3 regions of the Arthrobacter sp. 10N410 genome follow, and region 2 is predicted to be linked to each of the others. Evidence: riboswitches for the same ligand, from Rfam matches in the RefSeq annotation. Region 2 holds a riboswitch; each other region holds the start of a gene.

Region 1 (3,921 bases), on a different contig from region 2:
GGATCCGGCCCCGGTGCCGACGGTCCTGCTAAAAATGGCCGCGTGGCAGGCCAGCAACTGCGGGCTGCGCGGCGAGCTGCTGGACTTCGGCAGCTTCCGTCCCGCTCCCGCCGGCGAGGTGGCGCACGCCCTGGTCGACTTCGTGGCCCCCGTCCTAGCGGAGCAAGGGGAGCTGGACCTGGTGCGCCGCGGCGTGGACCGCGTCCTGGCGCACGGCACGGGCTCGCAGTTGCAGCGCCAGGCGCTCTGCGCTCCGGGGCTGGACACCCCCTCCGACGACGCCGGCCTGGCCGCCGTCGTCGCCCATGCCGTGCGGGTCACGATGCACGGTGCGGACGCCGAGGGAATGTCAGAACCGGCCCCCGTGCTTTCGCGGGTGCGCCGGGGCTAGACCTGCTTGAGCGCCTGCCCGAGGTCGCGGATCAGGTCCTCGACGTCTTCCAGCCCCACCGAGAGCCGCACGACGCCGTCGCTCAGCCCGATAGCCGCGCGCCCCTCCGGGCCCATGGCGCGGTGCGTGGTGGTGGCCGGATGCGTGATCAGGGACTTTGAATCACCGAGGTTGTTGGAAATATCGATGATCCGCAACGCGTCCAGCAGCGCGAACGCGGCTTCCTTGGCGGAGCGGCCGGGCGAGGGCGAAAGCTCCAGAGTCAACACCGTGCCGCCGGCTTTCATCTGCCTGGCGGCCAGCTCGTACTGCGGGTGGGACGGCAGCAGCGGGTACTTAACCCAGCTGACCGCGGGCTGGGCCTCCAGCCATTCGGCCAGCCGAAGCGCCGAGGCGGACGAGTGGTTCACCCGCAGGGCCATCGTCTCCAGTCCCTTACTCAGCACCCAGGCGTTGAAGGCGGACAATGCCGGGCCGGTGTGGCGCATGAGCTGCTTGACCGGGCCCTCGATGAATTCCCGGGTGCCCAGGATCGCGCCGCCGAGCACCCGGCCCTGGCCATCGATGTGCTTGGTGCCGGAGTACACGACCACGTCCGCGCCCAGCTCCCCGCACCGCTGCAGCAGGGGAGTGGCGAAGACGTTGTCCACCACCACGGTCGCACCGGCGGCGTGCGCCAGTTCGCTCACGGCGGCGATGTCCACAATTTCCTGCATGGGGTTCGAGGGAGATTCGAAGAACACGGCCGTCGTCGGCACGGCCAGCGCCGACCGCCACTGCTCGAGGTCCGGGCCGTCCACGAAGACTGTCTCCACGCCCCAGCGCGGCAGGATCTCATTGAGGATGACGAAGCAGGATCCGAAGAGCGAGCGGGCGGCGACCACGCGGTCGCCGGCCCCCAGCAATGCCCCGAGAGCGGTGAACACCGCAGACATGCCCGACGCCGTCGCAAAGCACGCCTCGGTTCCCTCCAACAGCCGGAGGCGTTCCTGGAAGGTGGCCACCGAGGGGTTGCCGTAGCGGGAATAGACAAACCGTTCGTCCTCGCCGGTGAAGGCGCGCTCAGCCGCGGCGGCGGATTCGTAGACGAAGCCCGAGTTCAGGAAGATCGGTTCGGTGGTTTCCTGGAACCCGGTGCGGTCGAGTCCGCCGCGGACGGCCTGGGTGTCCGGGCTCCAGCCCTGGGCATCGGGATTGAAGCTCACTTAGTGCTTTCCAGGTTGGTCGGCAGGCCGTGGTTCTTCCAGCCGTTCACGGTCCGGGCGCCGGTCGGGCCCGGTTCGCCTTCGAAGCCCTCGAGGACGTTGTAGGCGGTGAAGCCGGCCGCCGTGGCGGCGTTCGCGGCGGCGACCGAGCGGGCGCCGGAACGGCACAGGAAGATGAGCTCGGCCGCCGTGGCGCCAGGCGCGTGCTGCCGCAGTTGCCGCTGGAGTTGCCGCTGCAGTTGCTCCAGGAAGTGCGGGTTGGGGGCTCCGCCGGCCAGGGTCCACTGGACGAACAGCGGATCCTGCCGGTCTTCGGTGCCGGCCCCGGTGACCGGGACGCCGATCTGCGACCATTCCGCCTCGGTGCGGACGTCCACCAGGATGGCGCCCGCCCCGACCTTGGCCCAGGCTTCCTGCGGGCTCAGGTCTCCGGCGTAACTCATGCGTGGCCCTCGCCGGTGAACTCGGCGCCGTCGAGCTCATCCACCGCGTTGGCGACGGCGGCGTCGGCGCTCGCGATCGCGGCCGGCAGCACGACGGCCTGGGCCACGATCACGGTGCTGCCGTTGAAGGTGGCGGAGGGGCTGCCGTGCAGGACGTAGCCCTCGGCCAGGGCGGCCGAAACGCGCTCGCAGAAGCTGCGGTCATCGGGCCCGGTGAACAGCCGGTACGCCAGTCTTTCCTCGGCGGGTCCGGGTGCGGCGGGGGATTGGGCGGGGGCTGTGGCGGGCACAGCGGGTGCGGATGCGTCGGGCACGACGGATCTCCTTACTTTCACGCTTGCAGCTCGAATGGTCGATATGCCGAGTATTCACCTGAGGCACCCCGCCGCGAAAGGGAGGGTTGCCGACCGGCCAGTCAGGGCTTGGCGCCGGGTCTCATTACTCCCCAAAAACGTAGCACTTACGACGCCGGCGGCACCGGCGGCGTCGTCATGTTAAGTCACGCGGACGCTGGCATGGCACCTTTCCGGGGGCGGAGCAGCATCACCCGGGACCGGCCGGCTCCTACTCGATCGTGGCGAACAGTTCGTTGAGCTCGGCCGTGAGCTGCCGCCGCAGTTCGGGGGTGCCGATCTCCTTGCCGTCGATGTGGTTCACCGGGGCGAGGAGCCGGATGCTTGAGATGAGCCAGACGGCGTCGGCGTCGTACAGATCGGCAGGTACCAGCGGGCCGTAGCCGAGCTCCCACCCGGCGGCCTTGGCCGCGGTGAACAGGGCGCCCTGCGAGGTGCCCGGGAGGATTCCGCTGTCCAGCTGCGGGGTGATCAGCCGGCGCACGGTGCGGACGCCGCCCGCGCCGTCGTCGCTGGTCTCCAGGTGCGCCAGCAGCACGGTCGACGTCGGGCCCTCCAGGACCCGGCCGTCGGCGGAGGTGAAGATGACGTCGTCCGCGCCCTGGTGGTGGGCGTACCGGAGCGCCGCCATGTTGACCGCGTAGGACAGGGTCTTGGCGCCCAGCAGCAGCCACGGGGCGCGTTCGCCCACCTCGCTGTCGTAGCCGCGGTCCAGCAGGATGACGTCGATGCCGGTCTCGCGCTGCCGGCGGCCGGCTTCCGGCGGCGGCGAGGCCTGCACCCAGCACGTCGGCGTGGCCGCGCCCTCCACGCCGCGGCTGGCGAGCAGCTTCACCACGACCTCGTCCGCTCCGCCGGCCCCGTCGCCGGCGGCTCCGACCGCCGTGGCGGCCCGGCCGCGGTATTCGCTGACCGCGGTCTCGATCGCGCGCCGCCAGGCGTCCTCCGCCGGGATGTCCAACTCCAGCGCGCGCGCCGAGCCGGCCAGCCGGGTCAGGTGGGCCTGCAGCTTGCGCGGGCGTCCCCCCACCACCAGCAGCGACTCGAAAACGCCGTCGCCGCGGGTGGCACCCTGGTCGGTGGCCATCAGCTGCGGCTTGGACGAGTCGGCGACGCGGCCCTTCTCAAACGCGGGATCGAGGAACACCAGCACTGTCGCGCGGGCCGGAACAGAGGCGGGGGTAGTCATGCCTTCAGCTTAGTGCGGCCCGGGTCGGGATAAGCTGTGCGGGTTGCCCGTTCCGGAACTGTTCCGCGGGTCTGGAGCTTGAGGGGTTTGCCTGTGCTGTGGCCATTTTCGCTGGCGGGGTCACTTCCGTCCTGGGTGATCCTGATCCTGACCGTCATCGACCTCGGTATCCGGGTCGTTGCCCTCGGCATCATCCCGGGCAACCGCCGCCCCACCACGGCCATGGCTTGGCTCCTGATCATCTTTTTCGTTCCGGCCGTGGGCGTGGTCCTCTTCCTGCTCTTCGGCAACTTCCGGCTCTCCCGCAAGCGCCGGGCGCAGCAGGACGCGGTGAACACCC
Region 2 (3,921 bases):
GTGCTGCGTGACCTCAGGCGTTCTTGGCCGCCCGGAAGCCGGCATCGAGGTCCGCGATGATGTCGTCGATGTGCTCGAGGCCCACCGAGAGCCGGACCAGGCCGGGATTGACGCCGGCGACCGCCTGCTGCTCCGGCGAGAGCTGGCTGTGCGTGGTCGACGCCGGGTGGATGACCAGCGAGCGCACGTCACCGATGTTCGCCACATGGGAGTGCAGTTCGAGGGCGTCGACGAAGCGTTTGCCGGCCTCCGCTCCCCCTGCGAGGTTGAACGCGACGACGGCGCCGGTCCCCTTCGGGCCGTACTTCCGGCCGCGCTCGTACCAGGGGCTGGACGGCAGCCCGGCGTAGGCGACGGATTCGACGTCGTCCCTGGCTTCCAGCCATTCGGCCACCCGCAGGGCGTTGGCGACGTGCCGTTCCACCCGCAGGCTCAGCGTCTCGATCCCCTGGGCGATGAGGAAGGCGTTGAACGGCGAGACGGCCGAACCGAGGTCGCGCAGCAGCTGGACCCGGGCCTTGAGGATGAAGGACAGGTTCGCTCCCAGCGCCCCGTCCGCCCCGAGGTCGCGGGCATAGACCAGGCCGTTGTACGTGGGATCCGGGGTGTTGAAGCCGGGGAAGCGCTCCGGGTCCTTGCCGAAGTCAAAGTTGCCGGAGTCGACGATCACGCCGGCAATCGCGGCACCGTGTCCGCCGAGATACTTGGTGGCCGAATGCACCACGATGTCGGCGCCCCACTCGATCGGGCGGATCAGGTAGGGGGTGGAGAGGGTGTTGTCCACGATCAGCGGCACCCCGGCCCGGTGGGCGACGTCTGCGACGCCTTCGATGTCCAGCACGTCCTGGCGGGGGTTGGAGACCACCTCGCCGAAGAACAGCTTGGTGTTCGGCTGCACGGCATCGCGCCACTGCTCAAGGTTGTCCGGGTCCTCCACGAACGTCACGGAGATACCGAACTTCTTCAGCGTGTGGGCCAGCAGGTTGTAGGTCCCGCCATAGAGGCTGGGGCTGGCGACGACGTGGTCTCCTGCCTCGGCGATGTTGAGGATCGCGAAGGTTTCGGCGGCCTGGCCGGAACTGAGCAGGAGCGCCCCAAGGCCGCCCTCCAGGCTCGCGACCCGCTGTTCCACCGCGTCCTGGGTGGGGTTGCCGATCCGGGTGTAGATGGGGGCGAGCTCGGCGAGCGCGAACCGGTTGGCGGCGCTCTCTGCACTGGGGAAGACGAACGACGTCGTCTGGTAGATCGGCAGCGACCGCGCGCCGGTGGCGGAGTCCGGCTCCTGGCCGGCGTGGATCTGGCGGGTTTCAAAGGACCAGGCGTTGGACATCGGAGAGCTCCCTAATGACTGGGCACAGGCCGCCCCTGGCCTCTGGGGCCGGAACGGCTCTGGCGCCGCGCTTGCCTGCCGGCGGACGCCGGCGGGCCAGGTCTTCACCCGGGGCACCCCACCGCGCAAGGAGGGTTGCCGGCCAGCAAGCCGGGGCTCGATGCTGGCGCTCATGACCTGGCTTCAGTCTACGAACGCGCCATTACGCCTGGATAGCTTTGTGACGAAAATGAAGAACGGCCCCACCGCCGCCCGGCGCACGCCCGGGAGCCGGAAAGTGCCGTGGTTCTGGCCGGGCAAATCCGCGCGGTGAGCTCCGGAAAATGACATCCCATCACGGTAAGGGCAGCCTAAGCTGAGAGCTCCATCACAAAGTGCCAAGATGAGGGCATGCGCATGGATCACGTCTCTTACGCCTGTGAACAAGATGGCCTGGCTGCCACCACCGAACGTATTGCGACCGCCCTCGGGGTCGAAGCCGTCAAGGGCGGAATACACCCCCGGTTCGGGACCCGCAACATGATTATCCCGCTTGCCGGGCACAAGTACCTCGAGGTCGTGGAGGTCCTGGACCACCCGGCCTCCGACAAGGCGCCGTTCGGGCAGGCAGTCCGCGCCCGCTCGGCCGCCGGCGGTGGCTGGATGGGCTGGTGCGTCGAGGTTGACGACCTGGCACCGTTTGAGGAGCGGCTGGGCCGCTCCGCCGTCAACGGCAACCGCAAGTTCCCCGACGGCCGCGAACTGGTCTGGAAGCAGATCGGCATCCTGGGCCTGATCGCGGATCCGCAGGTCCCCTACATGTTGAAGTGGGAAGGCGACCCCGCCCTGCACCCGTCCAACGCCTATGAGAGCAATGTGAAGATGTCTGCCCTCACGATCGCGGGCTCGGCCGAGCGGGTCACCGAGTGGCTGGGTGAACCGGTCGAGAAGCCGCTGGAGGACGTGGACGTGAACTGGCTGGCCCCTCACGGGACGCCGGGAATCCTGTCCGTCACCTTCGAAACCGATTCCGGAGCCGTCACGATCTGACGCTTCCTGCCCGAAAAACTTCGGCCGCCAGCAGCGGGTGCCAATGATGCCACCCACCGCTGGCGGCCGAAACACTTTAACCCGTTGCCGTCGGCGGGCCCTTGGGGCGACGCGGGTGTGTGGGCTCAGCCCAGGCCGATTGACTTGCCGAAGAGGCTGAATCCGACGAAGGCCACGATGTCCAGCAGCGCATGCGCAATCACCAGCGGCATCACCCGGCGCGTCTTCGTGTAGATCAGCGCGAAGATGACGCCCATGATGGCGTTGCCGATGAAGGGCCCGAAGCCCTGGTAGAGGTGGTAGCTGCCGCGCAGCATCGAACTGGCGAAGATCGCCAGCGGCATGCCCCAGCCGAACTTGCCGAGCCGGTCCAGCAGGTAGCCCACCACGATCACCTCCTCCACGATCCCGTGCCGGATCGCGGAGAGGATGAGGACCGGCACCGTCCACCAGTAGGAGTCCAGTGCGCTGGGGATGATCGCCGTCGTGATCCCCAGCGCCCGGCCGGCCGCGTAGAGCCCGAGCGACGGTATGCCGATCAGGGCGGCGAGGCCGAGGCCCTGGAGCAGGTCCTTGCCGGGACGGGCGAAGTCGAAGCCCAGCTTCCGGAACGCCGAGGTGCCCGTGCCGGCGGCCATGCCGGCGGGCCGGAGTTCGGTCAGGAAATAGATCACCAGCACCACCGGGACCAGGGCGAAGATGATGTCCAGCAACTGGTACGTGAGGTCGAAATACTCCCGGCTGCTTTGCGAGCGGTTCAGCGTGGAGGTGCCCTGCGCCAGCGGCGCCCGGGTCATCTTGTCCAGCAGCTGCACTACCGAGTACACCGCCGACTGCCCGAGGGACAGGCCCAGGACAATCCAGACTTCTAGCCGCAGCCGACGGCGGGAGGGAACCAACATGGTTCTATCTTGCCTGCCGTTGCCGGGAGTTGACTGCACGTGCCTATGCTTGGGCTGTGAGTGCGCCCGGGAAAATCATCATGATCCGGCATGGCCAGTCCGCCGCCAACGCCGACACCTCGATCTACAACCGGGTGCCCGATTACCGGATCCCGCTGACCCCGCTCGGCGTCGAGCAGGCCGCGGCCGCGGGCGAGCAGCTGCGGCGGGAGCTGGACGGGCAAAGGGTGTGCGTCTACGTCTCCCCCTACCTGCGGGCCTACCAGACCCTCGAGGCGCTCCAGCTGGGCTCCCTGATCGAACGCGTGATCGAAGAGCCGCGGCTGCGCGAACAGGACTGGGCGAATTTCCAGATCGCCGGGGACATCGAGGACCAGAAGGAGCTCCGCAACGCCTACGGCCACTTCTTCTACCGGTTCCGGGAAGGCGAATCGGGCTCCGACGTCTACGACCGGATCTCCTCGTTCATGGAGACCCTCTACCGGCACTGGTCCAAGCCGAACTATGCGCCGAACGCCTTGTTCGTGACGCACGGGCTGACCATGCGGCTGTTCTGCATGCGCTGGTTCCACTGGTCGGTGGAGTACTTCGAGTCGCTGAACAACCCGGACAATGCCGAAATCCGGACCCTGCTGCGCACCCGGCAGGGCAAGTACGAGC
Region 3 (3,921 bases), on a different contig from region 2:
CGTGCGATCTCCTTCGGCAGCTCTGGTGCGTACCTGTCGAATTTACCGCACGCGGCCCGGGCTGCGCTGCCGGTCAGTCGACGGAGCAGGGGGCTGCGCCAGCGGTGCCAGGCGTGTTCGGCGCCCAGTGCGGATAGCTGCGCGTGTCGTTGGCCGGCACCCAGCGTCCGGCGTCCACGACGTAGTCCCAGCCCAGGCCGTTCCGCCGCAGCTCCTGGAGCCCGGCGAGCAGCCGCTGCGCGTCGTTGAGCCGTGAGCCGAGGCCGAAGCTGGCCCGGAGCGAACCGGCGGGCAGGCCGAGCCGTTTTAGCAGCGGGTGGGCGCAGAACCGGCCGTCGCGCAGGCCTATGCCGTGCTCCGCGGACAGGTATGCGGCGACCAGGCCTGCGTCGTAACCGGCGACCGAGAAGTTGACCACGCCGATCGTCCCGGGGCCGCCTTCCCGGCCGGTGTCCTCGAAGATGTGGTGGACCGTTACGCCGTCGATCCGCTCCAGCCCCTCGACCAGGAAGGAACGGATGGCGTCCTCGTGGGCGTGCCACTGCTGCTCGTCCAGCGCCTCGATAACCTGGCTGGCGCGGGCCAGCGCGGCCGCGCCCAGGACATTGGGGGAGCCGCCCTCGTGGCGGGCCGGCCCGGTGGTCCAGCTGACGGCGTCGAGTCGTGCGTCCCGTACTGCGCCGCCGCCAGCCAAGTGCGGGGTGCCGGCGTCCAGCCAGTCCGGCCGGCCCACCAGCACGCCGGCGCCGAACGGGGCGTAGAGCTTGTGGCCGGAGAAGGCGAGGTAGTCGACGTCGTCCGCGGCGATGTTGATGCGGCGGTGCGGGGCCAACTGGGCCGCATCGACGGCGATCCGGGCGCCGAATTCGTGCGCCAGCGCGGCCAGCTCACGGATCGGCAGGATTTCGCCGGTGACGTTGGACGCGCCGGTCACGGCGAGCAGGCTTACTCCGCCGAGGGCGAGTTCCGCCCGGAGCCGCTCCACGGTGCCGGCCAGGGTGGGCGCCGCGACGACGCTGCGGTGCGGGACGTTTTGCCAGGGCAGCAGGTTGGCGTGGTGCTCGATGTCGAGGTAAAGCACCTCGCCGGTGTGTCGGCCGTCGTCGACGGGCAGGCAGCCGGCCAGCAGGTTCAGTGCGTCGGTGGTGTTCCGGGTGAAGATCACGGAGTCATCCGGACGGCCGCCGACGAACCCGCGGACGATGTTCCGGGCGTTTTCGTACACCGAGGTACTCAGTTGGGAGGCGTAGCCGGCGCCGCGGTGCACGCTGGCGTAGTACGGCAGGATCTCGTTCAGGTAGGCGGACACCACGGACAGCGCCGGGGCGGAGGCTCCGTAGTCCAGGTTGGCGTACCGGACCTGGCCGCCCTGGATCAGGGGGGCCAGGATTTCGGCGCCGGAAACCGCGGACAGTGGCCGGCGGGCGGCGTCGAAGCGTGCGTCGGTGAACTCCGGGCCGCCGGCGCTGGTGGTGTGGGTGGGGATGGTGGCAGTCGTCATGGGACCTCGCTCGAAAAGGACCCCGCACACAGGGGATCCGCGCTTGCCGGGTCCGCTCCGGACCGGCCAGGTCGTCACCCGGGGCACCCCGCCGCGAATGGAGGGTTGCCGGCCAGCAAACCGGGGTTTTGCGCTGGCACTCGTGACCTGCTTCGAGCCTAGGACATGGCCGGTCGCACGGAAAAGGGAGGGCGGAATATGAAGCGTAGTGTTACGGGCTGCCTCGGGCGTGGCCGGCTAGAGCAGGTCGTCGAGGCCCGGGTTGAGGCGCTTGAGGACTTCGGAGTGCAGGATCGAGTTGGTCGCCAGCGCGTTGCCGCCGAAGGGGCCGTCCTCTCCCTCGAGCGAGGTGAAGCGGCCGCCGGCCTCCGTCACGATCGGGACCAGCGCCGCCATGTCGTAGAGGTTGAGTTCGGGCTCGCAGGCGATGTCGACGGCGCCTTCGGCCACGAGGCAGTAGGACCAGAAATCGCCGTAGGCGCGGGTACGCCAGACCTCCTCGGTGAGTCCGAGGAACTCGTCGAGGTTGCCGCGCTGCTTCCAGCCGCCGAGGCTCGAATAGGACAGTGACGCATCGGCGAGCCGGGAGACGTTGGAGACCCGCAGCCGGGTCGCGGCGGCCAGTGAGCGGCCCATGTAGGCGCCGGCGCCCTTTGCGGCCCACCAGCGCTTGCCCAGTGCGGGGGCGCTGACGACGCCCACCACGGGTTCGCCTTCGTCGACGAGGGCGATCAGGGTGGCCCAGACCGGGACGCCGCGGACGAAATTCTTGGTGCCGTCGATCGGGTCGATGATCCAGCGGCGCGAACCGTGGCCGGAGCTGCCGAACTCCTCGCCCAGGACGGCGTCGCGCGGGCGGGAGCGGGACAGCTGCCCGCGGATGGCTTCCTCGGCGGACTTGTCCGCGTCGGTGACGGGGGTCAGGTCCGGCTTCGTCTCGATCCGAAGGTCGAGCGCCTTGAAGCGGCTCATGGTCTGGGAATCTACGGAATCTGCCAGTACATGGGCAAGGCGCAGGTCATCGTTGTAGCTCGAAGCTGGTTGGCTCATGCTTCCAAACTACCGTCAAAACGCGCCGCGGACCGGGAGGCCACGTCGCTGCCGCCAAGTAGACGCGGCTATGAGACGCTGCCGAGTTCCTTGGTGTCCTGCGCTTCCAGCCGCGGATCGGTGCCCAGCAGCCGGCGCAGCGACGCGAGCCGGGCCGGGCCGGACGGGCCCGCGTGGCCGCCCTGCACCCAGGCGTCCACGCCGCAATTGACGGCGGTGGCGTCGTGCTTGCAGCCCCGCTCGCAGTCATCGGTGCCGGGCGCCAGGTCCGGGAAGGAACGCAGGATCCTGTCCGGGTCCACATGGGCCAGGCCGAAGGAGCGGATGCCCGGGGTGTCGATGATCCAGCTGCCCGCAGGCGCATCGCTGACCTTCAGCGCCAGCGCGGAGGAGGAGGTGTGGCGGCCGCGGCCGGTGACCGCGTTGACGCCGCCGGTGGCCCGTTCGGCGCCGGTGAGTGCGTTCACCATGGTGGATTTGCCGACGCCGGAGTGGCCCAGCATGACGGTGACCTTCCCGTCGAGGTAGTCCCGCAGCTGCGACACGGCGGCCTTGTCCAGCCGGGCGGACAGGCCGTCATCGGAGCGGGCGTCGATGCCGGAGGCGGCCGAATCCGCGGTTTTGGAGATGATCACCGGGAAATCCAGGTGCTGGTAGTTGGCCAGCAGCTCGGCGGGGTCCTTGACGTCGGCCTTGGTGACGAGCAGCAGCGGTTCGATGCCGGCGTCGTAGGCGGCCACCAGAGCGCGGTCGATGAAGCCGGTGCGGGGTTCCGGGTTGGCTGCGGCCACGACAACGACGAGCTGGTCGGCGTTGGCGACGACGGCGCGTTCGATCGGGTCCGTGTCGTCCGCGCTGCGGCGCAACAGCGTCCTGCGGTCCTGGATCTTGACCAGCCGGGCCAGGGTGTCGGGTTCGCCGCTGACGTCCCCGACGAGCGAGACGAAGTCCCCGGCAACTACGGGGTTGCGGCGCAGCTCCCTGGCCCGCGCCGCGATGATCTTGCGTTCGTCGGCGGTGCCCTCGCCGACGACGGCGGTGTAGCGTCCGCGGTCCACGGTGACGATCCGGCCGGTGACGGCGTCGTCGTAGCTGGGCCGGTCCTTGGTGCGGGGGCGGGAGCCCTTTTTGTTGGGGCGGATCCGGACGTCGGATTCGTCCCAGGAGTCAGTGCTGCGTGCCACCGGCGGCGTCCTTGTCTGCGGTGCTTGCCTGGCTGAGCATGGCCCCCCACAGCTGCGGGAAGCCGGGCATGGTCTTGGCCGTGGTGGCGATGTCCTCGACCTCCACGTCCGGGACGGCGAGACCGAGGATTGCGCCCGCGGTGGCCATGCGGTGGTCCGCGTAGCTGTGCACGACGCCGCCGTGCA

The links. A riboswitch is a leader RNA that binds a small molecule or an ion and turns the genes downstream of it on or off. The one in region 2 is predicted to bind S-adenosylmethionine.
Region 1: it holds a riboswitch for S-adenosylmethionine, as region 2 does, so the genes downstream of both, AC1DB8_RS00220 (DUF1737 domain-containing protein) here and AC1DB8_RS15460 (bifunctional o-acetylhomoserine/o-acetylserine sulfhydrylase) in region 2, are expected to answer to the same signal.
Region 3: it holds a riboswitch for S-adenosylmethionine, as region 2 does, so the genes downstream of both, AC1DB8_RS04415 (aminotransferase class V-fold PLP-dependent enzyme) here and AC1DB8_RS15460 (bifunctional o-acetylhomoserine/o-acetylserine sulfhydrylase) in region 2, are expected to answer to the same signal.

Annotation. Positions count from the first base shown of each region.
Region 1 covers NZ_JBFTIP010000001.1:47,067-50,987, forward strand. The annotation lists gene AC1DB8_RS00205 (glutamate--cysteine ligase 2) at 1-391, shown strand, start outside; gene AC1DB8_RS00210 (O-succinylhomoserine sulfhydrylase) at 388-1,596, opposite strand; gene AC1DB8_RS00215 (rhodanese-like domain-containing protein) at 1,593-2,039, opposite strand; gene AC1DB8_RS00220 (DUF1737 domain-containing protein) at 2,036-2,353, opposite strand; SAM riboswitch class IV at 2,368-2,482, opposite strand; gene AC1DB8_RS00225 (aminodeoxychorismate lyase) at 2,604-3,581, opposite strand; gene cls (cardiolipin synthase) at 3,675-3,921, shown strand, end outside.
Region 2 covers NZ_JBFTIP010000009.1:19,555-23,475, reverse strand. The annotation lists gene AC1DB8_RS15460 (bifunctional o-acetylhomoserine/o-acetylserine sulfhydrylase) at 14-1,330, opposite strand; SAM riboswitch class IV at 1,393-1,508, opposite strand; gene AC1DB8_RS15455 (VOC family protein) at 1,721-2,359, shown strand; gene AC1DB8_RS15450 (CPBP family intramembrane glutamic endopeptidase) at 2,485-3,261, opposite strand; gene AC1DB8_RS15445 (histidine phosphatase family protein) at 3,342-3,921, shown strand, end outside.
Region 3 covers NZ_JBFTIP010000001.1:935,703-939,623, forward strand. The annotation lists gene AC1DB8_RS04410 (class I SAM-dependent methyltransferase) at 1-1, opposite strand, end outside; gene AC1DB8_RS04415 (aminotransferase class V-fold PLP-dependent enzyme) at 74-1,501, opposite strand; SAM riboswitch class IV at 1,536-1,649, opposite strand; gene hisN (histidinol-phosphatase) at 1,739-2,551, opposite strand; gene rsgA (ribosome small subunit-dependent GTPase A) at 2,620-3,735, opposite strand; gene aroA (3-phosphoshikimate 1-carboxyvinyltransferase) at 3,719-3,921, opposite strand, start outside.